3 regions of the Lysinibacillus sp. 10T31 genome follow, and region 1 is predicted to be linked to each of the others. Evidence: predicted binding sites of a transcription regulator. Region 1 holds the regulator's gene; each other region holds the start of a gene.
The links. Region 1 encodes LexA, which represses DNA repair genes until DNA is damaged. Its sites were predicted from a motif close to CGAACATATGTTCG; they were not measured.
Positions count from the first base shown of each region.

Region 1 (11,205 bases):
ATATTCTTCTGATAGATAAGCTTTAACTGTAGTCTTTCAGATACTTCTCCGATTTTTCTCCTTCCATTTCAATCGGCAACTTGATAAAGTAGTCGGTGATATTTTATATTATTTACTAAATTCACGGATATAAAAACCCATGTTTTAAAATCTTTAATTTCAACTCGGATGCTTACTTCGGACTATAAAAAAATACTCCCCTTAGGTAGACAGATTTTTTTAATCTGTCTGCCTAAGGGGAGCAAAAATAAATTTTACATATATACATAATCAATTTATTCTTTTTTCGTTACCATCCCATTTTCCAGAAACAGCAGATAACATTAGCCATGGTTCAATAAACATATTAATTAAAATATGAGCTAGGATTGGTGCAAAGGTACTTCGTCCAGCTACAATATAAAGCGTTGCGAGAAGACTTCCTAATATTGTGGTACTTATAATAGCAGGTAATGCAAACTTCCAATTTCCTTTCAAAAGTACCCACACACTGTGAGCAATTCCAAAGAGTAACCCTGAAATTAGTATTTGTGTCACGTCAGAAAATGCAAGAGTTAATAAGTATTCCATAAGTAAATGTCTAAAAACAACTTCTTCTACTATCCCCGTCACAATGGCAGCCCATATTCCAATTACTTTAAGCCAAGAGATAGTGAATAAATGTGCTTTTACAAAAGGGATTGCAATGAGTGTATAAGCAATGTATCCGGTTATGATAAAAAGCGTAAAAATCCAAATAAATATATTCGAAAATACATCTGTCCTTAAGCCAATTCCATTTTCAATAAAACCTTCAGGATTATTATAAAACCAAAAGATTATACTAGCTGTTAGCATAGTTGCAATACTTACTAATATCCAACCAGTTTTATTTCTTTCACTTGAAGTAGTTAATTCATTCATAATAGCCATGGCCTCCTTTTACCTGAACTCAATATAACGAACGAAATGCACCCCAACAATACGTTTGGAGTAACATGTTGTTATGATTGTGTAAGATGCCTTTTTCAAAGAATGACCTACATTTTCCAAAACGCTGTATATGCTATAATTTTTTGAGAGGTGATAAAGCTGAAAATAGAGGTAAAAATAGATTCGGAGTATGAAGAGCCACATGTAACAATTTGTACAGCAAAACTTACTCCTACGATACAAGCTGCTATTTCTTTATTACAACAAGAGCAAGAAGAACAAATTTTAACAGGGATAGCAAATAATAAAACATATATCGTTGATCCAAATTCAATAATTGTTATTCGAACAGAAGGAAGAGAATTAGCTTTATATGACGAAGATAATAATCGTCTCATTTTGAATAAACCTTTATATGAGTTAGAGCGACAATTAGGGAATGATTTTATACGGATTTCTAAATCTGCAATTATAAATCTAACAAAAGTTAAAAATATTGAAGCTTCATTTAATGGAACAATGGAAATTGAGCTAGTTTTAGGCATTAAAGAAGTAATTTCTCGTAATTATCGAAAACAATTTAAAAAGCGTTTGGGGGTTTAAGATAGGTGCATTTTTTTAAAAATGTAGCGTTTGGTGTAAGTATGGGCTGTACAGTTTTTGTTTTTATTAATCTTTTTGGTTCTTGGATTTTTGGAGATATTTTTTTAGAAGCTATTACGGCAGACTTTATACAACAATCTCTAGGTTCAATTATTGTAGGGCTTGCTTGTGTATTACCATCCTATATTTATCAAGTAGAACGTTTAACGTTTTTACTACAAACAGCTATCCATTTTGCAATTTCTTTAGGTACTTTTATTGTTGTTGCACTATTTTTAAATTGGCTTCCCACATCTTCTATAGGAATAACTATGTTAATGCTATTCTTTAGTGTTTTGCTATTTACTCTAATTTGGCTGTTATTTTATTTATATAACAAATCAGAAGTGAAAAAAATGAATAAAAAGATTGATGAGCTGATAAATAAATAGAAAATAAAACAAATGTAAAATTTCATGAATTGGGGGAAAAGTGAAATGTTTATCAAAACGAACAGACTATTAATAAGAGAATTTAAGATTCAAGATTGGCAAGCTGTCTATGAATATACTTCGAATCCAAATGTAATGAAGTATATTCCAGAGGGCGTTTTTAATGAAGAAGAAGCTCGAAATTTTGTATCAGAAAATAGCGGTGAACAAGCAAAATACTTCCCTATTATTTTACAAAGCGAAAATATTGTAATTGGTCATATTGTTTTCCATCAATATTTTGGTGACCATACGTATGAGATCGGCTGGGTATTGAATCCGAACTATTACAATAATGGATATGCCTCTGAAGCAGCAAAAGCTGTACTAAATTACGGATTTAAAGAAAAAAAACTTCATAGAATTATTGCAACATGCCAGCCAGAAAATACTCCATCCTATCGAGTAATGGAGAAAATCGGTATGAGACGCGAGGGCTATTTTAAAAAATGTATTCCAAATGGAGATGAGTGGTGGGATGAATACTATTACTCTGTCTTAGATGAGGAATGGATATAGAATAGTTTCGGAATTGATAAAATCATAGAAAACACGATTGTTTTCGAATTTATAGAGAATATGTGAGGAAGAGAGGTAGAAATCGCTACTTCTCTTATTTTAAATTTGCTTCTGGATACCGTTCTATAATGAATGCAATTTAGTAAATGAATTTTAGTTAATTTATTCTTATCGTCGATTGGGTTCTAACCGGCATTTTCTCTGGTCTATCTATCATTTTGACGATCCTATCCGTCACTTTCGCCATTCTATCCATTAGTTCGCCGTTTCTATCCGTCACTTTGGGCGCTTAGAGCATTTAAAAATAAAAAAATCAGCGGGACGACATACTCCCACTGATTAAAACGTCACTTTATTTGTTCGCTTCTCTCTTGAATTTCCCGATATCTCCTATGGACTGTAGCTTTGCTTACATCAAAGCCTAGTCCTCTAAGAGTCATGGCGATTTCCTCAAAGGTGAAGCCACGATTACGTAGGTTGACAATTTCTTCTACAGGAACATCCTTACGTTCTTGACCATTTGGATTTCCACGGTTAGATAAATTGTTTTCCGGGCGATAACCATTTTCAACGGCACGACGCATGCCACGACGTATTTTAGCATTATGGATTCTGCGCTGGTACTCCTCAACGATTGCTAAAATTTCCAGGAGCATCGTATCCATTTCATTTAATTGTAAAGGTCCCTCGTCTCGCATAGAAAAAACATCAGTTTCCGTTTTCTGCAATAAATGCAATACTGCCATTCGAGCATTTCCACGTCCTAAACGTGTTTCATCCTGCACAAATAATGCATTTATTTCTTTTTCTTTTATGAAATCGAGCATTTCTAGTAAACCTTCACGTTCCACATCATAGCCACTATGCTTGTCCTTAAAAACACGCTTGACTTCGTATCCTTGTTCTTTAGCATAGCGCATCAACTCCTCTTGCTGACGCTCTAACGAGGAACTTTGTGTCTCTTTTTCTGTACTCACACGGCAATAGACAACGGCCGATTGTTGATTCATTATCATTTTTCGTTTCTCGCAATTTCAATTGAATTTATAGGGTAGGGTTGGTCACCCACTACTGGAATAACTAGTGATTTACCAGCAATGATTTGTACGTTCGATAATTCATTTTCTGTTTTCACAAGCTTAATCCATTCATCCGTTTTCATTTTACCACGGTATTGATCGGCTAACGACCATAAGCTATCACCATGTGCAATTTCAATTTCTGTGTATGTTACATCGCCTGGGTCTGTTATAAAAAGATATGCTGCAAATAGTAGACAAGCTCCTAATAAAGTTGTAATATGTGGATTTTTCTTTAACCAGTTCATGTTTATAACCCCTTTTCAAGAATGTTTGTTCGGAATGTATGTTCTCATAATAGTACGAACAAATGTTTTTGTCAAACACTTTTCGAACCTATGTTTGCTTAAGTGTTCGCATTCTGTTATACTACTAATAAGTAGAATGAATAAAAAAAGAGGTGAGCAATTATGAAAAAAGTTTCGAAACGACAAGAGGCCATATTAGAGTTCATTAAAGAAGAAGTACGAGCAAAGGGGTATCCACCGTCTGTACGTGAGATTGGTGAAGCAGTTGGACTTGCTTCAAGCTCAACAGTTCATGGACATTTAGCTCGTTTAGAACAAAAGGGCTTGATTCGACGCGATCCAACTAAACCACGTGCTATTGAAATTCTAGAACCAGAGGATTCTATTCAAAAGCAACATGTTATTCATGTCCCATTAGTTGGGAAGGTTACTGCAGGTTCTCCGATAACTGCTGTTGAAAATATCGATGAATATTTCCCACTACCAGATATTTATGGGACAAGTGAAGATCAATTATTTATGCTAGAAATTATGGGTGAATCAATGATTGAAGCTGGCATTTTAGACGGAGATTTAGTTATTGTTAAACAAAAATCAACAGCTGATAATGGTGATATTGTCGTAGCAATGACTGAAGAAAATGAAGCAACTGTAAAGCGTTTCTTTAAGGAAAAAAGTCATTTCCGTTTACAGCCTGAAAACGCAACGATGGAGCCAATTATCGTAGATCAAGTTTCTATTTTGGGACATGTTGTAGGTTTATATCGTCGTGTACATTAAAAGTATCTCAATATTAAAATATAAAAAGAGGATATTATGTTCACATAATGAGCATATTCCTCTTTTTCTTATGTTTTGAACCATTTTATACACTAAAAAAGAACCCACTTTTGAATGGATTCCTTACACCTTACAAAATGCTTATAAAGTTTTATGACTCTACCTTAAATTTCAAACTTGCCTTTACAAATGCAGCAAATAGTTTCTTTGATATTTCATCTCCTGCTATGGCTAGCTCTTCAGGATGCCATTGTACTCCTAGACAAAATGGTAATTCATCATGCACTACCGCTTCAACGATACCATCACTAGATTTTGCTATCACTTTCAACTTTTCAGCTACTACGTTTATTGCCTGATGATGAAATGAATTCACAGCAATTTTTTCTTCCTCAATAATCGTTTTTAATAATGTGTCAGGTGATAGATTAACATAATGTGTTGCAACGCCTCTTGCCGCTTGTTGCACATGCTTTATTAATTTTTTACTATGATACTCACTATCAATATCCTGATAGACTGTGCCTCCAAACGCAACATTTAGTATTTGAAGCCCCCGACAGATTCCGAAAATCGGCATTTTCCGAATATTGGCCGCGTTAATTAAAGCAAGCTCCACTGAATCTCTTTCTGGATGAACCTTCCCTAATTTTGGTGTAGGTTCTGCATTAAAGAGGAATGGATGTACATCATAGCCACCCGATAGTAATAATCCGTCCGTTAAAGATAAAATTTGTGCTACATCCTCTTCAACTCCAAGTGGAATTATAAGTGGAATACCCCCTGCTTCAATTATACTTTTGCTATAAGCAGCATTTAATCTTGAGGACAAATCATCCTCTGCAAAAGCCGTTATACCGATAATTGGTTTCATCTTATCCCCTCCATGATCTTTATCTTGCATTAACTCCTGTAAAAGCCTGATTGGTGAAGATTATTAATCGTTGAAGGAATCCCTCACTGGATTAATTACCAATATCCGAAGTACCAATTCATCAACGCATCCCCATAGAAATAGATAATAATTGCAGCTAGAGCAATAGACGGTCCGAATGGTATAGGCGTTTTTCTTCCCTGCCCGCGTACCTTTAACACAACTATCCCAACAATCATGCCAATTACGGCTGCTAAAAATAGCGTCAGAATTGCATGTATTGTGCCGAGTACGAGCCCAAGTAAAAAGAATAATTTAATATCGCCACCACCCATTCCACCTCTTGATAGAACAGCTATACAATATAATATGCCAAAACCTACCACAGCACCAACTATACTGTCCCACCACGGAGACAAAGGAGATATCACTCGTCCCAAAACTAGCAATGGTAAAAAGAATAATAGTATCTTATCAGGGATAAGCATATACGCAAAATCTGATACAACAATAATAACTAATAATGAAATTAATAAAAGCGCTACGAAAAATTCTGCACTAAAGCCTAATTTCCAATAAGCAAAGGCAAATAATACGCCTGTTAAAAGTTCCATCAGTGGATAAATCCAAGAAATTTTTTGCCCACAGCTACGGCATTTCCCACCTAAAAATAAATAAGACAAAACAGGCACCAAATCAAGTGCCGTCAACTGTCTCTTACAAGAAGTGCAATGCGAGGGTGGACGCACAATAGACTCCTTCAAAGGCACACGTAAGCCAACTACATTAAAAAATGAGCCAAGAACGAGCCCAAATAGTAAAACTGTAATTGTATAAGCAATTTCCATTTTTATGTCCTCCTATACTAATAGACGCCCATACATTTGAAGTATGCGCGCCAATCAATTATGCCTCGGCATAATTGCGTCTGGAATCGGCTTTGTGCCTGCACAAAGAACTCCTTTCCTATTACATGACATCCGCCGGAGGCTTTTAACTTCTTTCAGCAATTATTTTCTGTACCGAAAGCGTAGCGACAGGTACAGGTGTTTGGACACCCGCTGAAAGAAGTTAAATTATTGTTGTCCTTCATAATAGAACGTCGTTACTTGTATGGTAGCTTTTAAGGTTGTATCGGCGTCCTCCTGGAATTTCGCTTCTTCACCAGTCAACGTGAAATCGATAGCATCAATTTTCATCACACGATCAATCTTTTCAATCTCTTTTATAAACTCAACCATTGCTTTATTATCTAGTGCGATAACATCAATACTAAATGTTACTAGTTTTAATTCTTTTGGTAAGGAATCCTTAGTGAAAGTAGCAGTTGGTAATTTATCTTTCACTTCAGGTGTTTCACCATTCTTAGCAACAGCTTGTTCATCCGCTTCAGTTGTAGATTGCTGTGTATCAGCCTGTTCCTCAGAATTTGTAGAGTTTAGGTCTGTCAAAGTAGAATCCATTACGAGTGAATCATAATTATTAAATTCCATAGCTTCTACCCGTGTTCCCGTCACCGCCTCAATCTCTTCAATATTTCGAATTACTTCATCAATAGCTCGAGTTTGAGGTACTTTTTTACGCAATGTTAAGTTACTTGTACTAGATGATTTTCCATTCTCTTCAATTAAAGCAATTTGCTCCTGAATAGTAGAAATTTCTTGTTGAAGGGAGTTAATTGAGCTTTCCTTCGCATCAACTTCTTCTAATTTAGGTGTCAATATATAGTAATATAGCGCAAATAAAATTGAGGCAATTAAAGCTGTTAGGAGTAGAATCGTTGAATTTTTACTACTTGTCATGATTCTCCACCCCCAGCGAGAAATGTAAAATCAATTCCTAATGTAATAGTTGCCGAATAACGTGGTACTTCCTTATACCTGTCCTTAGCACTTTCTTCTTCTTGGTTTCCAATAGATACGTCAAAATTAGAAATAGTATCCATCTTTATATCATTGAAATAGGGGCTTGCAGTTAGCTTTTCTAAATAAGCCGATATAGCTGACAACGTTTCAAAATCAGCCGTAATTTCTACATTTTCTTCACCAAACACATATTTCCTAAAATACGTTTGCTCTGGCAATAATACTTGAGTTTCATCCATTAAGGGTGTCACGGGATACGAGACATTTTCCACAAATTGTACAGATTGCTCCAATGAACCTCGGTTCAAATTTCGCTTCCCATCTAACTCAATTTGAAGCTGTTCACGCTGCGATGAAAGCTCTACTTCCTGTGCGTTTAATTTTGTAAGATCAATTCTTGCTTGGAAAAACAAGAAAATCATATATCCTACTATCATACCAATAAGAATAATAAATACTACATATATTGAAGTAGGTGTTGAATGCTTCTTTTCCAAATTCGGCAAGAGGTTAATTTCTGGTACCATCAGTTAACCTCCTTCAATGCAAGTCCAATTAAGCTTGCAAATTCCTCTGAAAATTGAGGGAATGATTTTTGAATGACTGAATCATTTAACATAATAATCGGTGCCGAAAAATTATTTTCTAACAAATCTTTAATAGCACGAAGTAGTGGATTATCTCCCAAAATTATAATCTCATCGACACTTTTCTCACCTTTATGTAAGGAAAACTTAAAAAAATTCATAATACGATCGATTTCAAGCATTTGATCGGTAAGAATGATACGATAATCGTCTTCGGCTTCTAAATGATAAGAAAAACGATACTCTTCAATCTCTTTAGGCTTCCATTCCGATAAATCTGTATCAAATGATTGGTATCGTAAAAACTCCAATTGACCATATGAAAAAATACTAATCGACAATTCATTAATTGACCAATCCGCTATTAAATAAGTTCGATCATCCTTTATTAACTGCAAATACTCTAACAGACGAATATTACACAATGCACGAATATCTGCTACTTGAGGTTCTAATGTAGCATCGAGTAAAAGTCCAATCATTTTCGTAACTTCTTCAGAAGGTGCTGCAAATAGCATGGCCTGTCCATCATTAGGATTTGGGTCATACACATCAATAAGAGGATCTTGAAATGGAAGATGAATGGAATGACCAAGTTCCATCTCCACATATCCTTTTAATTCATTTAACTCTATATCATCAGGATGCTCAAAACTTTTTAACAAAACTGAAGTATCCGGCACAAAAATACGCGCATTTTGCTTGTTGCCAGCCCATTTTGCAACATTATTTTTCACTAAATCAAACAATTTCATTTCATCATGAATAACAGAACCTTCAACAATTCCCTGTGCTAATGGCATTTCATAACCCTTCCATTGCGACGGGTCAGCACCTTTTGCCACAATCGCACGCAAAATATAATCCTTTATTTCAATCGACACATGCGATTTTTTCTTTTTTGTAAACATGGGGAAAGATGCCTCCTTTTATTCTTAAGGTTTTAATGAATTAACCATCCATTTCCCAACCAGAAGCTTAGATTAAACTACGACTCTGAGTAGGTTGGGAGGGTTACTTTTTTAAGGTGTTATTTTGGATTTATTTCAAGAACTTCTTCAAGCTCGCTTCCTTTTTTTGTGTCCCCATTTATATCATCTATCGTAACCCTATTGAATTTAACATCGAAAGATTTTACTGCTTCCTTTACTGTAGCTGTTAACCTGCGTGGAACCTCTTTTGAAACACTAGAATTAGTGTCTTTAGCAATTTTCCCAGCTGTATCGAGATATTTGGCAGTAATCAACTCTGAAACTTTAACACCATCTTTAGCATCAGGATTATCCGTATAGTAAAGATTAGCAGCGTTTAATACATTAATAGCATCTGCCTTTACTCCATTGAGTTTTGAGTTATCAATAATGTTTCCAATCGCAGGAATAGCAATTGCCGCGACAATTGCTAGGATAACGATTACAGCTAATAGCTCGATTAACGTTAAACCTTTTTGATTTTTTAATAGTTTTTTGTTTAAGATTTTTTTGAACATCGGTGTTCCTCCTTATAAATTGTTATGATTAGTCCGAAAACTCAAGTACACCCATTGCTACGACAACTTTTCTCTTTACCACCCCCTTTAAAGTTAGTAAGCTTACATATTTTCGTATAATGCGAACATTGGTAGGAAAATTGCTGCGACAATCACACCTACAACGGCAGCTAAAACTAGTATCATTAATGGTTCGATGAGCGATTTTAATGTATCAACGGTGCGATCCACCTCATCCTCATAGAAATCCGCTATCTTTTCGAGCATATAATCAAGAGAACCTGTTTTTTCCCCGATAGATGTCATTTGGGTTACTAAAGGAGGGAATAGCCAACTTTTTTCTAATGGCTCAGATAAGGTACCGCCTTTTTCTAGGTTATCTCTTGCTTCTAGTACAACCTTGCCTACAACTGGATCCCCTACAACCTTTTCGACAATTGTAAGTGCCTGTAGAATTGGTACTGAACTACTGAACAGAGATGATAAGGTTCTTGTCATACGAGCGATTACATTTTTTGCATTAAAACACCAAATACTGGTATTCTCAATAATGCATAATTTACATTGTAATGAAACTGTTTATTATTTTTATAGAAAAATCTAAATAGAAGAATCAACAGTAATAGAATCCCGATTGCAAAATACCAGTATGCTATTAACCAATCCGAAATACTGACAACAACAACAGTTAATAATGGCATTTCCATGTCCATTTCTTCAAAAGTAGCCATAAATGTCGGAACGATAAATACCATTAGAAACATACCTACAGCGATTGTTAGCACAGATAAAATAGCCGGATATGTCAAAGCCGATTGAACTTTCTTCTTAATTTTGAATTGTTTTTCAAGTGTCCCTGCTAAACGCTCTAAAGTCTCATCGATATTCCCTGTTGCCTCACCTGAGCGCATCATATTAACAAACATTACTGGGAAAACCTTTGGATGCTTGGCCGCTGCATCTGAAAACGCTGTCCCCCCGCGGATATCCTCTTCCACTTGTTCTAATGCTTTTTTTAATGCTTTACTTTTCGTTTGCGCACTTAAAATATGTGTTGCCTCTACAATTGAAACTCCAGCACGGATTAGTGTTGCGTATTGACGACAGTAAATAACGAAATCCTGGTGCTTTACTTTACCGCCAATATTTAAGTCTTTGTGTAAAATGCTTTTAGACTCTTCCAGCTCACGAGCATTAATGCCTTGAGCTCGTAATTTTTCAAGTGCTACTTTTTTGTTGGCAGCGTCTATGTTTCCTTTTCTTTGTGCACCAGTTTTTGTGCGTCCACTATATCGAAAAACGGTCAACTATAATCCCCCGCATTCATATATGGCCTTGCGTCTTCCAAAGAAATTTTCCCCATGGTGATTAAGCGCTGCATCGAAGATTCCAAAGTATGCATTCCTAAAGCTTTACTCGTCTGCATAACAGTAGGAATTTGATGAACTTTTTCATTTCGAATCAAATTCGAAATAGCTGGTGCTTGTACTAATATTTCTGTTGCAGCAATACGTCCCTTGGCATCCTTACGTACAAATAAACGCTGTGAAACAATGCCCACTAAAACATTGGCTAGTTGCACACGAATTTGTCCCTGTTGATGCGGTGGAAAAACGTCAATTATACGATCAATTGTTGTTGGAGCACTACTTGTATGTAATGTCGCCATGACTAAGTGACCTGTTTCTGCAGCTGTGATAGCTGTTGAAATCGTTTCGTAATCACGCATCTCCCCTACTAAAATAATGTCAGGGTCTTGACGTAATGCTGCACGCAAGC
Region 1 is NZ_JBFTHS010000035.1:4,507-15,711, forward strand. It holds gene AC1DCY_RS18700 (CPBP family intramembrane glutamic endopeptidase) at 271-903, opposite strand; gene AC1DCY_RS18705 (LytTR family DNA-binding domain-containing protein) at 1,063-1,515, shown strand; gene AC1DCY_RS18710 (DUF3021 domain-containing protein) at 1,521-1,946, shown strand; gene AC1DCY_RS18715 (GNAT family N-acetyltransferase) at 1,992-2,504, shown strand; gene AC1DCY_RS18720 (YneB family resolvase-like protein) at 2,852-3,520, opposite strand; gene yneA (cell division suppressor protein YneA) at 3,517-3,831, opposite strand; gene lexA (transcriptional repressor LexA) at 3,994-4,611, shown strand; gene AC1DCY_RS18735 (gamma-glutamyl-gamma-aminobutyrate hydrolase family protein) at 4,763-5,485, opposite strand; gene AC1DCY_RS18740 (prepilin peptidase) at 5,581-6,333, opposite strand; gene AC1DCY_RS18745 (potassium transporter) at 6,562-7,287, opposite strand; gene AC1DCY_RS18750 (PilN domain-containing protein) at 7,284-7,877, opposite strand; gene pilM (type IV pilus biogenesis protein PilM) at 7,877-8,848, opposite strand; gene AC1DCY_RS18760 (prepilin-type N-terminal cleavage/methylation domain-containing protein) at 8,968-9,426, opposite strand; partial or broken gene AC1DCY_RS18765 (type II secretion system F family protein) at 9,529-10,733, opposite strand; gene AC1DCY_RS18770 (type IV pilus twitching motility protein PilT) at 10,730-11,205, opposite strand, start outside.

Region 2 (11,205 bases), on a different contig from region 1:
CGTCCTTAGACTGAGTTCCTCTATTTCAGCGGATGTTTGAACACCCGCTGATAAGTGACTTAAAACTGTATTCATCTCGCCACCTATAGAGGTAGGAGACTTCTGTAACTGACGTTTCACTTACGTTACATAAAACTGTAGCTGACGCTACGCTTTCGCTACCAAAACATCTGTAGCTGAAAGAAGTTAAAAAGGTGGATGATACGGAGTGTCTTTGCTAATCTCCTTACGTTCATTCATGTAATGTTTATAGAGCATTGATGCATTGAGAAATTGCTTGCTAATCGAAGCATATTGAATAGGTAGTTCAATCTGTTTATCATTTTTCAGTGTAACGATACAGCCCATTTCACTCTGGACAATATTCGAAATGGCGTGAAGACCGATCCAAATATTGTGGATAGAATTTGGTGAATATGTTGGTAGGAAAATACAAGGATAACCATAATCATAAGCGACAACGATTGGAAGTTTATGTTGATTGCCGAAAAAGCGTTTGGCGGAATGTCTTGCTGCTTCATAGGTTGTTCCTAGTGAGATACAAGATTTTCGTAATATATGCATTGGTTTCCGTGTGACGATAAGTTCATTATGCTTATCAATTACTCGTGTGAAAATTTTAGAGTCATACTGAATTGGCTGAAGTAAATAGGTGTTGAAAGACATTAAATATCCATTGACGTAGTTTGCTGACATTTATGCAAGCCTCCTTTTTCTATTTGTTATTGAAGTGTAGAACAAAGATTTGAATTCAGAAAATATAGATAAAAGAAGAAAATCATTGATATATCAAGCAATTGCATAGAGAAATTGCTTGAAATTGCACGAGATTAATAGTAAATCGAAGTAAATTTCAGTTCTTAAGCATTGCATTTTAATTTCAATTTTCTTATAATTTAGAAAAGGATCGAGGTGAGATCGTTGGATAAATATTATTCGTATACAGATTTTCTAAAAGCCGTTGGTCAGTCAAAGAAAGTTGATGAGGCAGAGAAATTATTAAACGAGATTTATTTAGATTTATTTTTAAATCATATCCAGCGTAAGCATCGTGAAGAGCAGCTCATGGTTCTGATAGATAGAGCACTCGATGAAAAAGATGAAAAGGCATTTCATCTATACGCAGCCGAACTAGTAGCTTTACACCAAGATGTAAGTGAATAATATGACTACCCCGCTCTCTGTTATTGGAGGGTGGGATTTTTTTTGCTATTTTATTTGCAAGATGGATGATTGGATACCTCGAATTCGTTCAGGGTCTGAGCAGTTTTCTATTCTATCTGATTGTTTCTCCCTCTTACTCGATCAAATCTCCCAAGGATCCGCTTGCACTTGCATAAATCTTTAATAGACCCGATTTCGACGAGCAATTCATCCCCAAACACATTGAATTTCCTGCTAAGGTCATGTATTTACACCGTCCCACCCGATTAGCTAACATTTGGAAAGGGTAATCTATTTATAGATGGGCTGCAATTGAGTTTTTCGTTACATACGTTCTATTAGAGTCACCTCAAAATATAGCAAACGGAAAAATTTTTACAAACATTCGTTCGTTAAATGTTCGAAATTTTAATAAGGCTATGCTAAAATATATGTATCAAATTGGTAGGAAAGGACGGGGACATGTGTGCAAACATTTGATTTACAAGCGCCATATACGCCTGGTGGAGATCAGCCACAGGCAATTGCGGAATTAGTGGAGGGTGTACGTGCAGGTAAACGTCATCAAACGTTGCTCGGTGCAACAGGAACAGGAAAAACGTTTACGATCTCTAATGTCATTAAACAGGTAAAAAAACCGACACTTATTATGGCACACAATAAAACATTAGCGGGTCAATTATATAGTGAGTTTAAAGAGTTCTTCCCTAATAATGCAGTTGAATACTTTGTCAGCTACTATGATTACTTTCAGCCAGAGGCATATGTACCGCAGACGGATACTTATATAGAGAAAGATTCAAGCATTAATGATGAAATTGATAAATTGCGTCACTCTGCAACATCTGCATTATTCGAGCGTGATGATGTCATTATTATTGCATCCGTGTCCTGTATATATGGTCTAGGTTCTCCAGAAGAATATCGTGAAATGGTCGTGTCAGTGCGTACTGGAATGGAAATTGAACGTAATCAGTTGCTTCGAAAACTGGTCGATGTACAGTATGAGCGAAATGATGTGAGTTTTACACGTGGGACGTTTCGGGTACGTGGCGATGTAGTGGAAATATTCCCTGCATCTCGTGATGAGCATTGTATCCGCGTGGAGTTTTTTGGGGACGAGATCGATCGAATTCGCGAGGTGGATGCGTTAACTGGTGAAATATTATCGGATCGTGATCATGTGGCTATTTTCCCTGCATCCCACTTCGTTACACGAGAAGAAAAAATGCTAAAGGCCATTGAAAATATTGAAAAAGAGTTGGAGGAGCGTTTAGCTCTTTTACGTGCAGAGGATAAATTATTAGAGGCACAGCGTTTAGAGCAACGTACTCGCTACGATTTAGAAATGATGCGTGAAATGGGCTTTTGCTCAGGTATCGAAAATTACTCGCGTCATTTAACATTGCGTGAAGCGGGGGCAACTCCATATACGCTACTTGACTATTTCCCTGATGATTTTTTACTTGTAGTCGATGAAAGTCACGTTACTTTGCCACAAGTTCGAGGAATGTATAACGGTGACCAAGCACGTAAAGGTGTGCTAGTTGAGCATGGATTCCGTTTGCCATCAGCACTAGATAACCGCCCTTTACGTTTTGAAGAATATGAGAAACATATACATCAAGCTATTTATGTATCAGCAACACCTGGCCCGTATGAGCTTGAGCATACTCCGGAAATGGTGCAGCAAATTATTCGTCCAACAGGGCTGCTTGATCCACAAATTGACGTACGTCCTATTGAAGGGCAAATTGATGATTTAATCGATGAGATTCATGGTCGTATTGCTCGTGATGAACGAGTGCTCGTTACAACATTGACGAAAAAAATGTCAGAGGATTTATCGGCTTATTTGAAAGAAATGGGCTTAAAGGTGGAGTACTTGCATTCAGAGATTAAGACGCTAGAGCGAATTGAAATTATTCGCGAGCTGCGTAAAGGTACTTACGATGTTCTAATCGGCATTAACTTATTGCGAGAAGGGCTAGATATTCCTGAGGTTTCCCTTGTGGCGATTTTAGATGCTGATAAGGAAGGATTTTTACGTTCAGAGCGTTCATTAATTCAAACGATTGGACGTGCCGCACGTAATGCCAATGGTCATGTCATTATGTACGCAGATAATATGACGGATTCGATGAAAAAGGCGATTGAGGAAACGAAGCGTCGTCGAACACTGCAAGCGGCGTATAACGAAGAGCATGGCATTACACCGAAAACGATTGTTAAGAAAATTCCTGATGTTATTCGTGCGACACAGGTTGCAGAAGAAGAAGAATCCTATGTAACGAAGGCAACAAAAGGTAAGAAGCTGACGAAGGCGGAAAGAGATCAGTTACTTGCTACTCTAGAAGTAGAAATGAAGGAAGCAGCAAAAGCGCTCGATTTCGAACGAGCTGCTGAGCTGCGCGATACAATATTTGAATTGAAGTTAGAAGGGTGAATGGCTTGTGAAAAATACTGAAATAGTCGTGCAAGGTGCACGAGCTCATAATTTAAAAAATATCAATGTCACAATTCCACGCGATCAATTAGTCGTACTAACAGGTTTATCAGGCTCTGGGAAATCATCATTAGCGTTTGATACGATTTATGCAGAGGGACAACGTCGGTATGTAGAATCGCTTTCAGCCTATGCCCGTCAATTCCTTGGTCAAATGGATAAACCAGATGTCGATGCAATAGAGGGATTATCTCCTGCTATTTCAATCGATCAAAAAACGACGAGCCGTAACCCACGTTCTACAGTTGGGACAGTAACGGAAATCTATGATTATTTACGTTTGCTATTTGCGCGCATCGGTAAGCCAATTTGTCCGAATCATGGTTTTGAAATTACCTCCCAAACAATTGAGCAGATGGTCGATCGTTTATTAATTTATCCAGAAAGAACGAAAATGCAGTTACTTGCTCCGATGGTATCAGGGCGTAAGGGAACGCATGTAAAGCTACTGGAAGATTTAAAAAAACAGGGCTTTGTTCGAGTACGTATCGACGGCGAGCTACGTGATTTAGATGATGCAATTGAACTTGATAAAAACAAAAAGCATTCTATAGAAGTAGTCATCGATCGTGTTGTGATGAAGGAAGGTGTCGCGGCACGTCTTAGTGATTCCTTAGAGACAGCATTACGTTTGGCAGATGGGCGTGTACTTGTCGATGTAATGGAACATGAGGAATTATTATTTAGTGAGCATCATGCTTGTCCAATATGTGGTTTTTCAATCGGTGAGCTAGAGCCTCGCATGTTTTCATTCAATAGTCCATTTGGAGCTTGTCCTAGCTGTGATGGTTTAGGCTCGACACAAGAGGTGGATCTTGATTTAGTAGTACCTGATTGGGACCGTAGTTTATTAGAGCATGCAATAGCACCGTGGGAACCAACAAGCTCGCAATATTATCCACAGTTATTAAAGGCTGTGTGCGATCATTATGATATCCCGATGGACGTCCCAGTAAAGGATATTCCGAAAGAAAAGATGGATAAAATTTTATATGGTTCTGGTAAAGATAAAATTCACTTCCATTATGAAAATGAGTTTGGCAACGTGCGAGATCAAATGATTGAATTCGAAGGTGTTGTTCGTAATGTGGAGCGCCGTTTTAAGGAGACAACGTCTGATTACGTGCGTGAACAAATGGAAAAATATATGGCGCAGCAAGCATGTCCATCTTGTAAAGGTTATCGCTTAAAGCCTGAAACATTAGCTGTAAAACTAGCAGATAAACATATTGGTGAAGTTACACAGTATTCGATTCAGGAAGCTGATACATTTTTCAAAGAGCTAGATTTATCCGAAAAGGATATGAAAATTGCTCGACTTGTGTTACGTGAAATTGAAGAACGACTTGGCTTCCTTGTCAATGTAGGGTTAGATTATTTAACGTTAAGTCGAGCAGCAGGGACACTTTCAGGGGGAGAAGCTCAACGAATTCGCCTTGCGACACAAATCGGCTCGCGTTTAACGGGCGTCCTCTATATTTTAGACGAGCCATCAATCGGCTTGCATCAACGTGATAATGACCGTCTTATTAGTACACTGCAAAATATGCGTGATATTGGCAATACGCTTATTGTTGTCGAGCACGATGAAGATACAATGCTGGCGGCTGATTATCTCATTGATGTTGGTCCTGGCGCAGGTGTGCATGGTGGTCAAATTGTAGCGGCAGGAACACCGCAGGAAGTAATGGAAAACGAAAAGTCTTTGACGGGGCAATATTTAAGTGGTAAGAAGTTTATTCCATTACCAATTGAGCGTCGCAAACCGAATGGGCGCAAATTATCGATTAAAGGTGCCAAGGAAAATAATCTTAGCAATGTGAAGGTTGATGTACCACTTGGCTTATTCGTTGCAGTAACAGGGGTTTCAGGGTCAGGAAAATCAACACTTATTAATGAAATTTTATATAAGTCATTAGCTCAAAAACTGAATCGTTCAAAAGTGAAGCCTGGTGAACATAAAGAAGTAACGGGGATTGATGAGCTCGAAAAGGTTATTGATATTGACCAATCACCAATCGGCCGTACTCCTCGCTCTAATCCAGCTACGTATACAGGCGTTTTTGATGATATTCGAGATGTTTTTGCAACAACAAACGAAGCAAAGGTACGTGGCTATAAAAAAGGTCGCTTTAGCTTCAACGTTAAGGGTGGCCGCTGTGAAGCTTGTCGTGGTGACGGTATTATAAAGATTGAAATGCATTTCCTACCAGATGTTTACGTACCGTGTGAAGTCTGTCATGGAAAGCGTTATAACCGTGAAACACTTGAAGTGAAATATAAAGATAAGAGCATTGCAGATATTTTAGATATGACAATTGAAAATGCAGTTGTATTCTTCGAAAATATTCCAAAAATCCAGCGTAAGCTACAAACGATCGTGGATGTAGGATTAGGCTATATGAAATTAGGACAACCTGCTACAACTTTATCTGGTGGTGAGGCACAGCGTGTCAAATTAGCCTCTGAATTACACCGTCGTTCAACAGGTAAATCATTCTATATTTTAGATGAGCCGACAACCGGCTTACATGCACATGATATTGCACGTTTACTCGTGGTTTTACAGCGTCTTGTAGAAAATGGCGATTCTGTGCTAGTCATCGAACATAACTTAGATGTCATCAAAACAGCAGACTACATTATCGATTTAGGGCCTGAAGGCGGAGACAAAGGTGGTACTATTGTGGCGACAGGTACACCAGAAGAAGTCGCTGAAGTAAGTGGCTCTTATACAGGAAAATATTTAAAACCGATATTAACAAGAGATCGTATGCGTATGGAGGCTGTTTTAGAAAAGGCTTCTCAATAACTATAAAAAGTTCGCAAACTCCCTAAGGGGAGTTGCGAACTTTTTTTTGTATGCACGAAGGCAGATGTCGATAAAAATCGGAAGTTGGGTGACATTATGTTAAAACGTATGTCATGTGGATAAGTTGATTGGAGTGGAGGGTGGACGACTCCTTGGGGATTAGCGATAGAGGAACGAAGGCTAAAACCATCACGTCCTGTGATAACGCCTTCGTGACCAACAAATGTTTTATCTGTGCGAAAGCGTAGCGACAGCAACAAATGTTTTATCTGTGCGAAAGCAACAACAAATGTTTTCTGTAGCGAAAGCAAAGCGGCAGCTACAAATGTTTTATCTGCGCGAAAGCGAAGCGTCAGCGGCAAAGCGCCCAGCCGGAACGGAAATCAACCCCACGCTATTGGTAATGAGCCTAAAAAAGATCTATACCCAATATTTTCATCTTTAAGGTGAAACTTTTCACGAAATGAATCGTATAAATAATATAACGAACTGAGGGAGGCTATTTTAATTATGCAAAATGAACGTCAACGAATTTTAGAACTTGTGGAAAAAGGAACAATTTCAGCGCAAGAGGCGATTACATTATTAGAAGCATTAGAGCAACCTAGCAAGTCCACTCAAAATGTTATGAATGATGTAGTAAATGAGGACCAGAATTCCTCAACAGAAAAAGAGTCAGTATTTAAAGATGAAAGTCACAAGGACCAACAATCGCAACAAGATGAAGATTTCTCTAAATATTTCCAAGAAGAAATGCGAGATTTCCGTAAAGACTTATCACAAATTGGTTCACTCTTTATGGATATGATGAATACGGCTGTAAAAAAGGTCAAAGAATTTGATGTAACTTCTCCATTTGGTGATAAATTCGAGTTTACACATACGGAAGAAGTTGCAGCTGAACATGTAGACAAGATAATTGCTGAATTACCGAATGGAAACTTTTCATTAGAAACTGCTGAAGGAGATAGCTTCCAAGTCATTTGTAAAGTAAAGGCACCACTTGTCAATGATAGTGAAGAAGAAACGCGTGCTAACTTCCTTGAGCAATTCGTTGTCAAAGAAGATGGAGATTCACTACGAATTTTAAGTCAACTTAAGCTTGTTCAAGTAAATGTTAAAGTACTTGTTCCAAAGGATAAATTAGAAAAATTATCAGTACGTTTAATGAACGGTAGTGTTACTTTACAAGATACGGATTTCGAGCAATTAAAAGTAAAGACATTAAACGGTGCGATTAAAGGCTCTAAGTTTAACTTTGGAAAGGCAGAAGTAGATTCTTCTAATGGTTCCATTGAATTAACAAATGTTCGTGGTAAAGATTTAGAGGCTGAAACATTGAATGGTCGCGTCTATTTAGATGGGGCATTGGATGAAGTTGAAGCAAAATCGGTTAATGGACATGTTGTTGTCACAACTTGCTCTACTAATTCATCGAAAATCAAAGCACAAACAGTCGCAGGAGCTGTTGAATTGTATGTGCCACGTACAATATCGTTAAGCGGTAAAATTGTTACGAATTTTGGTAAAGTAGATGTTGGTATTCAAGATGTTTCAAAAATTGAATCACAGGATCAATTTTTATCAAAAGTAGTACGTTTTGATAAAGAAATAGAGAATGCTAATCGTCTATTTATCGAAGGTGAGTCTAAAACAGGCGCAGTTTTAGTACGCTATACAACAACTGACGAGCAGCAAATATAACTTCTTCAGTAGAAGTCTCCCATCTCTATAGGTGGTGAGATGATTACCGAGGCATAATTGATATAACAAAAGGCATTCAGGCTATGCAAAACAGCATAGCTTGAATGCTTTTTTACTGCTTAAAAACATAAGAAAAGCAAAAATCGACTTTCCACTATTAGGCTCGATTTCTGCTTTCTTGTATGTCGAGTCTATGTTAATTTTGTGGCAATGAAATAACGAAATAGCAGGAACTACCACGGAATGAAATGAAACTGTAATGAAAAAGGGAGAAATAGAGTGTTATAATAGGGAACGAAATACCTCTTACATGGTAAGAGATTTAGGTGGTCTAATTATGATAGAAATGAAAAATGTGACAAAGAAGTACCCAAACGGCGTTGTTGCGACAAATGGGATTTCCGTTAACATAAAGCAAGGTGAATTTGTCTATGTTGTAGGTCCAAGTGGTGCAGGTAAATCTACATTTATTAAATTAATGTACCGCGAGGAAAAAGCTACTTCGGGAGAAATCACTGTTAATGGCATAAATTTAGCAGAATTGAAAAATAAAAAGGTACCTTTTTTACGCCGTCAAATCGGAGTGGTTTTCCAAGACTTCAAACTGCTACCTCGTTTGAGTGTTTATGAAAATGTAGCGTTTGCACTAGAGGTAATCGAGGAAGAACCAATTGAAATTCGCCGTCGGGTAATGGAGGTTCTAGAGCTCGTGGGACTGAAGCAAAAGGCAAGAATGTTCCCTAATGAACTTTCAGGTGGCGAACAGCAGCGTGTTTCGATTGCACGTTCTATTGTGAATGTGCCGAAGGTCGTTATTGCTGATGAACCTACCGGGAATCTTGACCCTGAGACATCTTGGGACATTATGAATTTATTCGAAGAAATTAATGCAAGAGGTACAACTATTGTGATGGCAACCCATAACCGTGAAATCGTAAATACGATTCGTCGTCGAGTAATTGCAATTGAAGGCGGAATGATTGTCCGTGATGAGCACGGAGGTGACTACGGCTATGAAATTTAATACAGTAAAACGTCATTTCCGAGAAAGTTTTAAGTCTCTTGGCCGTAATAGCTGGATGACTATTGCCTCAGTAAGTGCAGTTACAGTTACATTAATATTAGTAGGCGTATTCGCGCTTATTATGATGAACTTAAATAAAGTAGCAGCTGATTTAGAGAACGATGTTGAAATTAAAGTGTTAATCGATGAAACAGCAGATAAAGCTGCTGAAAAAGCGCTCATGGAAAAAATCAAAAAATTACCAGGTATCGAAGAGATGACCTATTCGACAAAGGAAAATGAATTAACGAAATTAGTAAAAGATTTTGGGGACGATTTCAAACTATTTGAGCAAAGTAATCCATTACGTAATGTTATTTATGTGAAGGCTTCTGATCCTCAGCAAACAGCTACTGTTGCTAAAAATATTGATAAATTTAATTATACATATGACGTTATGTATGGTGAAGGCAAAGTAGAAAAACTATTTAATTTCTTAAATATTAGTCGCAACGTAGGGATAGTGCTTATTATAGGATTATTATTTACAGCGATTTTCTTAATTTCTAATACGATTCGAATTACCATTATTGCACGTCGTGATGAAATAGAAATTATGAAACTTGTCGGAGCAACGAATTCATTCGTGCGTATCCCATTTGTATTAGAAGGAATGTGGCTCGGAATTTTAGGTTCTATTATTCCGATTGCGGTCATCGCAACCCTTTACCACAATGTATATAGAATTATTGCGCCTCGATTAAAAGGCGAACTTATTCAAGTACTTGATTTCTCACCTCTTGTGTACCAAGTAAGCGGTCTACTATTACTCATCGGTGTACTAATTGGTATTTGGGGAAGTTTCATGTCAGTACGAAAGTTTTTAAAAGTCTAGATTTCGTTAGGCTTCACACTAAGTTGTGTTGGCCGAAATGACAATCAACCAAAATAAGAGTCGAAAAGGAGTTCAACCGGTGAAAAGTATGGCGAAAAACTCATTAAAAACACTTACTGCAGCATCTGCACTATTTCTTTTTATCCAAACTCCATCAGCGTATGCAACTAATTTATCGGATTTAAAAGATGAAAAAAAACAAATTGAATTAAAGAAGGATGGCTTAAATTCATCCATTAACAATAAATCAAATGCTATTTCTGAAAATGATAACAAACAACAAAAATTATTAGATCAAATTAAAACATTAAATGCTGAAATTGATAAAACGAATAGCAATATCAAAAATGTAAGGGCAGAAATTCAATCTACAAATGCAGAAATAAAGTCTTTAAAAGATGACATAGCAGAGCTTATGCACAAAATTGAAGAGCGTGATTTATTGTTAGAGGATCGTGCTCGTGCCCTCCAAGCGGGTGGTTCCGTTAGCTATATAGACGTATTACTTGGCTCTAATAGCTTCGTAGATTTTATCGACCGATTCTCTGCTGTTAATGCATTGCTTGAAGCAGATCGACAAATTATCCAGGATCAAAAAGATGACAAGCAAAAATTAGAGGAACAAAAGCAAGTCTTAGAAAGTAAACGTCAAAAGCTCGAAGATAAAAAAGCAGAGCTTGATCGTTTAAAAGCATCATTGGATGGACAGAAAGCTGAGAAAAACAAATTAATTGATCAATTAGAAAAAGAGCAAGAAAAGCTGAAATCAGACAAAGTATTGCTTGAGAAAGAATATTCTGAGGCCCTTGATATTAGTGAGGAATTACAACAAAAAATCATTAATGAGCAAAATCGATTAGCTGAAGTTGCTCGTCAACAAGAAGCGAAACGCAAGGCAGCAGCCGCTGCCGCAGCCAAGGCAGCGGCAAGCAATAATGGTGCTGGATCCGGGTCTGGATCTGGATCTGGATCTTCAACAGTCGATGCTCCTCAATCGAATGGTACATGGATTAAGCCAACAAATGGTCGTTTAACATCGACTTATGGCTGGCGTGAGTTTGGCGGTTCAGAGTTCCATTATGGAATCGATCTTGCAAATAGTACAGGTACTCCAATTTGGG
Region 2 is NZ_JBFTHS010000067.1:533-11,737, forward strand. It holds gene AC1DCY_RS24300 (hypothetical protein) at 1-75, opposite strand, end outside; gene AC1DCY_RS24305 (competence protein ComK) at 187-696, opposite strand; gene AC1DCY_RS24310 (IDEAL domain-containing protein) at 922-1,164, shown strand; gene uvrB (excinuclease ABC subunit UvrB) at 1,631-3,610, shown strand; gene uvrA (excinuclease ABC subunit UvrA) at 3,618-6,482, shown strand; gene AC1DCY_RS24325 (hypothetical protein) at 6,706-6,927, shown strand; gene AC1DCY_RS24330 (DUF4097 family beta strand repeat-containing protein) at 6,993-8,186, shown strand; gene ftsE (cell division ATP-binding protein FtsE) at 8,524-9,210, shown strand; gene ftsX (permease-like cell division protein FtsX) at 9,200-10,084, shown strand; gene AC1DCY_RS24345 (murein hydrolase activator EnvC family protein) at 10,164-11,205, shown strand, end outside.
Region 2: uvrB (excinuclease ABC subunit UvrB) is a predicted target of LexA. The motif match lies at 1,543-1,556, and genes of this name have one in related genera.

Region 3 (11,205 bases), on a different contig from region 1:
TCGCTGCACGTGTTTTCCCAGTTCCACTTGGTCCGTATAAAACCGCAAACGGTTTTGCTAATAACGAAACAGCAAGATTATCAACTATTTGCATGAGAAATCCTCCTAATTTAAATACTGAGGAACTAAATTAACTTGCTGAGATAACATCTCTACGTATTGAGAATGATCTAAATCTGCAAATTTAGTTGCTGAATCAGAATATTCATTAATGCTGTTATATAGTTCTTCTATTGTATATTTAGTACCTAGTTGATATGTCGTTTTATTACTTTTCACAAGAATTTCCGATTCTACTAAGCGGTGTAAAAAAACATTTGCTAGTTGGTTTTGATTATCGGAAGGTTTTGTGAGTAAGTTAAATTCCGGTATATGTATTAGGTTTTGCTTTGTTATTGTACCATTAACGGAAATAAAGTTGAGTATTTCTTTAAGCGGATGAACTAGTATACCATTAATCAGTTGATTGAGGTTTAATAAATAAATTAATAAGTACTGTTCTAGCGTAATTTGACTTGTTAATGTTGCTTGAGCTAATGGAGATAAATCATAGCCAGATTGGTCATTCTCACGGTAGAAAACTCCTAATTCTCTTCCTAATGTATATACGCTATTCCATTGTTTTTGTGTTCCAGTATATCTCCCTCGTGAATCCACATATTTATCCAAAAAAACACCAAAGTTTTCTCTCATAGCTTCTTTAGTAGGATAGACTTCAGCAACCTTCGTATAGGCTTTTACAAGTTTTTTAAAGTTCTTTTTACGCCAAATATCAAAATAAAGCGATTCATTATTTTTCATACTATCACCTCTATATATGAATATAAGCTTATTTTACCATAGAAAAAGGGCGGATTCTGTAAATCCCCCCTCATTTCTTATAGTATTTCCAAAATTGCCAATGCGAGTTTTTCCGAAAATTTCGGCGGTACTGCGTTCCCAATCATTTTGTAGTTGTCTCCAACACTAGAGATAAATTCATAATCATCAGGGAATGTTTGTAATCTTGCTGCTTCACGCACAGTAATTGAACGACCTTGTTCAGAATCTGGATGAATATGACGTAAACCATCTTTGTATAAATGTGCAGGTATAGTATTACTCGGTTTATCCCAACGTAATACATGATATTTGTGCACATTTGAATTTCTACCAGTAAGTTGTGTATAAAGATTTCTTAATGCTTCCGTTGATGTATATTCATTTCTACCTGTTTCAATATCTTCTGCCAACATACGAAACACTTCAATGTCTCTTGTACTATGGAAGCGCGGTAAGTGATTTTTAATCGCATTATTTTCACTATAAGAATGCGATAACTTTTTCCCGGCCTTTTTTTCAACTATATTTACCGGATAAAGACGAGGAAGGTCAGATATTGCGTCACGAACAGTAAGTGTTGCTTCCTTATACTTTGGTAAAATATTTGAATAAAAGTTTAATAACGTTTCTTCTGGGTTATCATATAAATCATTTCGGAGGCCTATTAAGATTACTCGTTTACGTAACTGTGGAACTCCATATTCTGCAAGGTTGATTTGTGCATATTTACGTAAGTCATCAACAATTGTATAACCTAGATCATGTATGGCTTCTCTTATTAAACTAGTAACGGGAACCCCGCCCGGTGCAGCACTTAGCATCCCAGGTACATTTTCAAATACGAATATTTTAGGGCGGTATGCACTAATGATTTTCAAATAACTTTCAAATAGATAGTTACGATAATCCTCACGCATCCCATTTGCATCTCTTATTCTGCCGGCTAGCGAGTAGGCTTGACAGGGTGGTCCGCCTATTACGATATCTACATTTTTGTCACCAATTAGGTTATTTAACCCAGGATGTGATCCATATTCCTCATCATCAGTCCATCCGCTTAAAAGTTCGTCAGTACGTTGAATATCGAATCGCATAACGATCTCTTCAGCATTTTTATAATCCCATCTATTTTTTAAGCGATTGATAAGATTTAGGACTTGCGGCTGTTCCCATTCAATGGCGGCCAATGTTTTATACTGATTTGTTGCTTTAAAACCTTCAGATAAACCTCCGCAACCTGCAAAAGCATCGATAAAATTATAAGTTGCCATATTATTTATCCTCATCAATAATATATTTTTTTATTTGTTTGCCTAAAGCAAAACCTAATAATGGAGGAACTGCATTCCCAACTTGTCTATATTGTTGCGTTTTGTTCCCATAGAATCGAAAATCATCTGGGAATGATTGTAAACGCGCGTTTTCTCTAACAGATGGCACTCGATTGAATTCATAATGGAAATGGTTACGGTGACCAGTATCAATTGTTTTTGATGGCTTGTTTCGATGATATCTTGTCCAGGCCTCATTAAATTTTCGGCTATCTCCTACACCTGGTGGTAAGTCTTTGTGATTCCCACCTTCAGGGACCTGAGAAATAACATCTATTACAAGCTCGGTATGTTTAGTACCGACATGATTAAATAAATCAGTGGCATTTTTCCTCATTAACTTCTGATACGTACTTTGTGGAGCAGATTTGTAAGAACTAGCTTCAGATCCTAAATTATCAGTGAAATCGTGTAAATCACTTATTGCATCTTCACATGTTACGTAGTTTTCAGGCGTTAGAATAGGTTCTGGAAATTCAAATTTCTTGCCGTTTAAAAGCCCGACAAAGAAAAGACGTTTTCTAATTTGTGGCACCCCATAATCAGGAGCATATAAAATTTGATCATTAACTGTATATCCTAAATCAGTAAATTCTTTTATTATTGCTTCGCGAGCTTTTCCGTTGTATAAGGTAGCTAGACCAGGTACATTTTCTAAAACGAAGGCTTTAGGCTGAAAGAATGCTACAGCATTCACCATTGATTTAAATAACGTATTTCGTTCATCATCTTCCTCACGCTTGCCAGTCAATGAAAATCCTTGGCAGGGTGGTCCACCAATTATCAGATCCACTTGACGATTGTTGATTAAACTCGCAATTTCTAAAATAGCTGTGCCTTCAAATAAGTTACCATCCATTGCAATTGCACCATCATGGTTAGCTTTAAAACTAACCAGTGCATCCTTATTATTGTCAATACCTATTAAAACCTCATAACCGGCATCCATAAATCCTCTAGATAATCCACCACATCCACAAAACATGTCGATTACGGTCGGTTTTTTCTTTGTCATCAATTCTATTTCAACTCCGTATTTATTTCTCTATCAATTAAATTTTTGTATAAATTTGTTGATTAGCACTACTTTTTTTCGTTATCTGGATTATTTCTTTTAAATGACCATTCTTTACTTCATTTAAAAATAAAGCCCCTAATGATCGGCGTTCACCAATTCCTAGACGATTCCATTCATATCCTTTAAACAAATCTTTTACTAGAAATTCTTCACCAGATTGTAAGTATGTAGTTTCTTGCACTGCAATTTTTAAACAATCCATTTTGCCAGTCCTCCATAAACATAAGCATATGCATATGTTATATTTAAATTGAGCTGTTGTAAATAGTCTATATGATATAACGAGAACTTTCGTTCTTTTAAGCGTGTCAATTTTTTATGTGTACAACTAAAATCTAAATACAGAGGTCGTATTAGTATATAGAACTATTCCTCTCTTAGAAGCTGAAGCTAGTATCAAAGAAATCCGGGATCTTTTAGTACATTCAGATATGTCAAAACTACAATGGACGTATCTATCGAATATCTGAATCCGAAATTAACATTGGGTCTGACTGAATGAAAACAAAAAGTACCCAAATCAATGATACAAAAGTATTTGGACACTTTTGGAAACTAGTAATTTCTATGTATGGAGACTGCGGGTCTTCTATCACCAATCTTATAAAAGTGTTGATATACTAGTGTTTATAAAGATTTTTCGCTAATTTCAATGCCCTGTTTCAAAAATAATGTTGTTGGGGGGCAAATTTTTATATTTATGATAAGAAAAATTGAGGCAATTGCTTCAATCAGGGGTCACCACCTTGTTTTTATATGTAAATTTCTGAATTTCTTTTGGTCATAATAAAAAGCAACCACATTGATGGCTGCTGCTTATAAAATATTTTAATTATAATAAAGTGTTTTAAAAGATTTCAATAAACAAGCTAAATTTCAAATCACCTATTACGGAGTGGTCATTTTGTAGTCCTATACAAATAATATAGTTTCATTAGCATATAACCTATCTAATTTTTGTATTATCCCGAAACATATTCTATTACAGAATTATAAGCACTATTCCATATTTTTCTTGATCTTTTTTCTCCAACATTATAAACCCTCATTAAATCTGTTTCTGAACCTGATAATACCTGTTCAATTGTATTTATTCCAGCACTAATCAATAGACTTTTTTGATAGTCAGTTAAATCTAATTCATTTACGGACTTTTGTAAAATTATCTTAATGATCTCTTCTCCCCCTTGATAATCCGGGATTCCATTTATCAAGTTTAAATCAGGATATTTAGGAGAGTTCATCCCATAATCTGTATACAATTTCACGGATAGTTTAGGTATTATGTTATCTAGTAATTCGGATGGCTTCGATTCTTGAGAAACCATTATACCTAAATTTAATAGATAACGATCGTATACTGCTTTTCTTACTTTCGTTCCATGTGTGTGAAGTGTTACAATCCCTGAATATTCTAATAACCGCATCGCCTTTTTCACTGATTCAGGGGCATCTCTATGGATACAAAAAAATGATGTTTGGCGGTTTTCTTCTATTTTTAATAACCAATCATAATTTTTACTTATTGTATCAGGTACTACAACATCTTCTATAAAATCTCTCCCCCAGTTAACTAATGGCTTTATATTCTTATATAAATCAGCTATTTTTGTGTGCTCAGACCAAATATCATTTCGATAAAAATTTTTAATTGTTTCATTGACGGTATTGGTTTTTAACTCTGCTTTAAATTCTTGTGTGGCAGAAAACACACTTTTCAATAGTAGTCGTGGGTTACCCGCTGAAGCATATATTAAGTGATCTAAAAAATGGCCTCTTTTAAGAAGTTTATTAAAACTTTCTTCTGGCATCTGTTTTTCTAATATTTCTCTCATGTTTTTTACAAACGATTCACTTAGAATATCTCTGTTAATAGTTTTTAGTTCTGCATCATGAAAAGGTTGAAAAGTACCAAATGAAGTTAAACCAGGATAAACAGCTGCTTTACATGTAATATAGGGGCTTCTTAAATCCCTAAATAGAGTGAAAAACTCTCTTTGTTGATACGGAATAAAGTTATGACAAGCTTCATCAAAGTAGATAATTATTCGATCTATACCAGTAGTTTCACATAATTCTTCAATAATATCTTGAAAATATTCAATTTCACTAACAGGTTTTATATCATCAATAATTCCCTCAGCAAGTGATTTTATCTTATCTTTTTCTAGAGAGGTTCTTTTTTTAGAAGCTTTTTCGAGTTGTTCCGAAAAGGAAGTAAGTTTACCAATTACAGCATCTTCAGAATTATATTCAGATGTATAGTATTCTTCAAATAAGTTGTATTCTCCTAATCCGGTAATTTTTCTTAATTTCTTTTTTAAGGCAATCAATATTTTAGACATCATCCAATAATTAAAAAACTCACTTTCATCCTCATGTAGAAATCCAGCTTTTTTAAAACTTACGATAACACTTAGAATACGTTTACTATTAAATTCTTTATCTAACTCTTGTTCAGCTACTTTTAGAAGCATAGTTTTACCATTCCCACGACTTCCCATTAATAATATTGGCGATTTCGATTTTAGGCTCTCTATTATATCTCTATCCATTTTAGAATCAACAAAGTAATCCAAAATTTCATTATCCTTTATATCTTCTGTTCTATATAAAACGTTATTCATATACAAAAATCTCCTTTAAACCTTCTGCTTTTAATATCTCTTCGACATCTTCGAGACACTCAGAACTTAATCTATTATTTAGTATTTTATTAAAACGAATAGCTTGCAAGGTAATTAAACAAGATACAATTTCTTTGAAAGCGTCTATAAAATTCGAGTAATCGTATTTACTATATTCAAATACTGATGTTAAATTTGTTTTCATAAAACCATACTTACCATGAGTATATTCTGAACAAATTCTATAATTAGTTTTACATTTATTAATTAAATTTTTATACGAATCTTTTAAATTCTCATTTTTATAAAAGAGGTTAAAATATTCTACTCTTAAAACACCATAGTTTTCATCATTTAATCGACTCCAACTTAAATCGAATTTGTTTTGCGTCCATTTTATGTAATCTAAATTATTATCTATAAAATATAAATATCCTATACCTAGTTCTAAGCTACTTCTTAGAGAAATAAATGCATTTCTATACATTCCTTTATTAGATAAGTATATAGAACTAAATAAATCTGCCTGCACTTCATCCAATATTATGTTAGATTCTATATCAGAATAAATAGCTTTAAAGTTACTAAAGCACTCCAATAAACTATAAAGCTCAACTATTTCCTTATCATGATTTTCAAAATGTTCTTTAATAAGGCTATGCATATACAGGTCGAAATCTTCCATTCTTTTTAAGAAATCCATATCTGTCACTCCATACCATTTTGACATATTGTATCAATAATTCAGATGAATAGATATAAAATGAGAATATAATACAGTTTCTTTTGATAAAATTAACAAAAAGCCTCATTTACCAATCACATGGTTCATCAAAATAATTGGTTCTAAGTGAAGATTCCACACACACAAAAGTTAAGTTTTTGTTTTGAGGCAACCTCCATTTATCGAGTGTTCCACATCCCGTGTAGCCAGTCAAAGTGAAAAGAACCTTTGACAGACTACACGGGATGTAGAACGAGAAACTCATGGAGGTTGCGGCAAAAAGTGTGAAGGGGAAGATTGTTTGTACCACAGATTTATACCGAAGCTCGGCATATTCTTTCGCATACATCTGGTGTTAGAAAATCGATGGTACTATGAACTCGTTTATGATCGTATCAACCTTCAATTTATTTCAAATAGCCCCAATCTAGCTGTCTTGCGCGTTCGAAATACTTCTTCTTTCTTCAATGTTACATGAAAAGACTCGATACTGCGTTATCATATGAGCATCCTATACGACTGAACGACGGAATCATTTCATATTTTTCTTGAAACGTTTTACTCGTATATTGCATACCTAAATCGGTATGGATAATCAATCCTGGGGTTGGATTTAACTTGAAAGAGCTCAATTTTGATCAAATTAGTAAAGATCAAATTTACTCTGTTTTTTGTTTAACAAAAGAACTAGTAGTTAGATATGCTCAAGAAAATCAACATAGTAATTTAACCTATGTATCAAAACAAATCCCCCTGAAAATGTTATACCCCACTTAATTGGTCCCTTATAATTATAAAATTGCCTATAAAAAACATGCAGCATCCATTTATAGATACTACATGCTTTCCAAAACCTTATTTAACTTTTCTCCTTTATAGCTAGCTATAAACTTCCGTTCCGCTTCTTTATAAACCTCCCTCATCTTTCTTCTTTCCTCAATAATCCGTTCACGTTCAACTAACAATTTATTACGTTGCTCATTGAAATAAATATCTGCGCATTCTTTTGAACAGAAGCGACGGCCAATAGCATTCGGATCTTTCCAGGTAATTGATACAATAAAGTATTCATCTGCTACATTGCTTTCTATTTTTTCGTCGCAATGACATTTAAAGCTCCATTCTCTTTTCGTATCTTTACGGAAATACTTTTTCTTATATCCAGCTTCCAACTCTTCTAGCTTCAACTCTATATCTGTTAAATCCATCAATAAACTATAATCTAAACCCATCATTAAACTATAATTTAAATCCATATCAACACACTCCCTATATCATTTTCTGGCTGACTATATACTAACTGCTCTCTTATAAAATATCAATGGTATATATTTAATTTAATAAAAATTATATCTATAGTATATGGATAAAATATCATTTCTCATCAATCCTAAATGATGAGGTGATTACATGACGGATATAGTTAAAGTAGTTGGCGAAAAAATCCGCTATTTACGTAAAGAACGTGGACTAAGCCAAGAAGAACTAGCATATCGTGCTTCCTTGCATAACACATATATTGGACAACTTGAACGTGGAGAAAAGAACGCTACAATTGAAAGCCTTACAAAAGTATGCACGGCTTTAGAAATTACATTAGAAGAGCTATTTGACGATAAAGAAAGCCATCCAAAAGTGCTTAGCTTCGAATTAGAGGAAATGCTACATCTGTTAGAAGGTCGTTCTAAGAAAGATCAAAGAGCCGTTTTAAAGTTTATTGAGTCTTTAATTGCTTGGAAAGATAATGAGTAGTTTTTTTGTAATAATCTTTAAGAGAGCAATTTATTGCGTATTGGTGCAGCTACAACAATCGTTTAGGCCATAGTGATGTACAAACGACAATGAACATCTATGCACACGTTACGAAGAAAACGAAAGAAGAAGCTATACAGAAGTTCGCCAACTACATTGAAATGTAGTTGAGCGACTACGCTTTGACTACGTTGTTTGATACTTAATGAAATTATATGACATAGACAAAATAAAAAACCCTTGATATGAACTGCACCCCAATTGTTAGACACATCTAACAATTGGGGCGCAGTTCATTTTTTAGTCGGTGTTTTTTCTGTTTACTTAGACATAACATCGTGTTAAAATAGGAACATAAGTTCGATTGATGCATTTCCTTTATTTTCCTTGGAATATAGAGTATAATTTTGTATAAAATTGTCGATAATCTAGGGGGATTAACATGCCTACAAAAAACATAAGATTTGATTACTACAGACTTCACCAAAGTACAAATGGTTCAAGACTAAATAAATGTTTAGAGGAAATTCAAAAAGAACTTGAAACAAAACCAAAGGAAGTTTTAAGGAATAAAACAGTTAGCGGGTACGTAGTACGTTTTAGAGAGCTAAAAAAAATTCAGGAATCTACTTCAAGATTTTTCTGGATTGGGCATATAGAGAAGATTGACACTTATTCTGAAGCGTACGTTGGTAAAATTGATGGCGATAGAGACACGTATGGGGAAGGGGCGGATGAAGGACCGATTAAAGACACTATCGTACTGTTTGACCCATTTAATGACATTATTTCTGCACACCGTACAAATGCATTAAGTTATAACCAGCTTACTAATTTCCTGCTTCAAAACACTGAAGATGACGATTTGGATTTAGAGGTAGTTGTCGATGACCGAATAATAGATAGATTAGAGAAAATACCAGGCATAAGAGAAATTGAATATAGTATCGCAGCACCACAACGCTGGGATAAACTGGCGTCGGACAGTCGGTCTATTGATGGTGATTTAGAATTGGGGAATAAGCTAGAAGCAGGGAGAATGAAAATTACAATTACCCCTGAAAAAAATCAATTTATTAATAAAGCTGCTGCTTTACGAAAGTTAAAGGCCTTGTTACCATATGCTAACGAAGAAGTTTCTGTCCTAAAAGTACGAGGTAATGTTACGAATGATACGGATACTTTAGATTTAATAAATGGTAAAATGGAGTCCTTGAAAACAGTAAAGCTTACAAAGGGGCAGAAGCTTACATTCGTTACTGTGAAGGAAAAAATTGAAGAAGCGTATTTAGAGAAAAAGAAACTTCTAGATCGAATGTTCATATCTAAAAATAACTAAGAATAGGGTTGATGACTGTGGGAAGAATAGAAAAAGTGTTTTATCCTATAATTTCTTTAACAGTTGTTGTTTTATTCAAATTAATGGGTGTTAAAACAGATGATATTTCCAATCTTGATAATGTATTGTTGGGAGCCATAACACTCAATTCAATTGGTGTGGCATTTTTAATTGCTTCCGTTGCTATGTTACCTGCTTTTGCTAACAATAGCTTTTTTCAAAAGTTAAGGGAACTTAACACCGAACAAAAACTTTTACAACTTCTAGGTGGTACTATTAAGTTATTATTAGCGCTTTCAATACTAGCTGTTGTAATGCTATTAACTAAAGACATCATTAAAATAAAGTGTTTCTATCAAGTTTTGTTCTATGTATGGCTATGTCTTTTGTCATATTCATTTTTAGTTATATATAGCGTTGTGAAAATATTTTTAAAAGTTATAAAGAGTATTCAAAAAAATAGCTAATCTAAGTCACATCTAACAAGGTGTGGCTTTTTATTATGTATAAAACAAAAACAACCATTATGTATTTTTTTATTTAACGTGTGACAACACTCATTTCAAGTGTCGTCATCTTCTTTATTATTTAATTAGAAGAAGATAGCTTTTACTAAAAGCAAAAGAATTATTAACTCGTAAAAGGACGGATTCATTTTATCACCACCTTTTTATTCAGTTAAAAACTATTCTGTGCAGTGAGGGTAATTATATTCCAACTATGGAAAATAATTATGGAAGGTGAGACGATGCTAAAGAGTTGTACATATTGTGGTGGCATACATAAGCGTAGACAACCTTTGTCCATGAAAGCAAGCTGCGGTGAAGAAGACTACATACATTTATATGTTTAGATAACAGCCACATTAAATATAAGATTTGAGAAATATGTAATTGCAGCAGGTATAAAAAAATACCAATACATGATTTTAGACATTAACACACCTATAGTCACTTATATCCAACAACAGAAAAGAAGCCGTTCTCGACATGGAAAACGACTTCAAATCTGCTCAAATTATTGAATTTAAAGCTAAAGAAAAATGAATTGTTACCACACTTTTCATAAGCCTTGAAACATCTATACTATGAGCTACTTTATGGAGACGGCGGGAGTCGAACCAACCGCTGCATAAAAGGCTATAATACCAATGTTTTCAACGGTTTATGACAGACATTGAGAATGTTTGACTACGTATTTGACTACGTTTGATAAAAAACATTTTGTGAGGGTAAGGTTTTATATTTTTTGTTACCAATTTAATCAATATTCAAAGTGTTTAGAGTACACCCCATAGACACTAAGCTAAAGACTACCCTACCTACTTTTGCTAGTGCGATAAATAGGAACTGTTCATTTTAGTTCACTACTCTTCTTTACTCTTAGAGGCACCCAGTACCTAGCGATTGACTTAACTAAGTATTAGGTTATGTATCGGTCATAAGCTCCATATGAAATTTTCTTAAATATTTTCCAAGACGTACAATCATACGAGTACATGACCTTATTTACAGGCTACGAGACAGAACCAA
Region 3 is NZ_JBFTHS010000060.1:6,732-17,936, forward strand. It holds gene AC1DCY_RS23600 (hypothetical protein) at 1-94, opposite strand, end outside; gene AC1DCY_RS23605 (hypothetical protein) at 106-801, opposite strand; gene AC1DCY_RS23610 (DNA cytosine methyltransferase) at 879-2,093, opposite strand; gene AC1DCY_RS23615 (DNA cytosine methyltransferase) at 2,095-3,168, opposite strand; gene AC1DCY_RS23620 (single-stranded DNA-binding protein) at 3,206-3,433, opposite strand; gene AC1DCY_RS23625 (ORC-CDC6 family AAA ATPase) at 4,194-5,858, opposite strand; gene AC1DCY_RS23630 (hypothetical protein) at 5,851-6,561, opposite strand; gene AC1DCY_RS23635 (hypothetical protein) at 7,419-7,838, opposite strand; gene AC1DCY_RS23640 (helix-turn-helix domain-containing protein) at 7,993-8,334, shown strand; gene AC1DCY_RS23645 (DUF6731 family protein) at 8,777-9,673, shown strand; gene AC1DCY_RS23650 (hypothetical protein) at 9,691-10,140, shown strand.
Region 3: AC1DCY_RS23645 (DUF6731 family protein) is a predicted target of LexA. The motif match lies at 8,684-8,697, and genes of this name have one in related genera.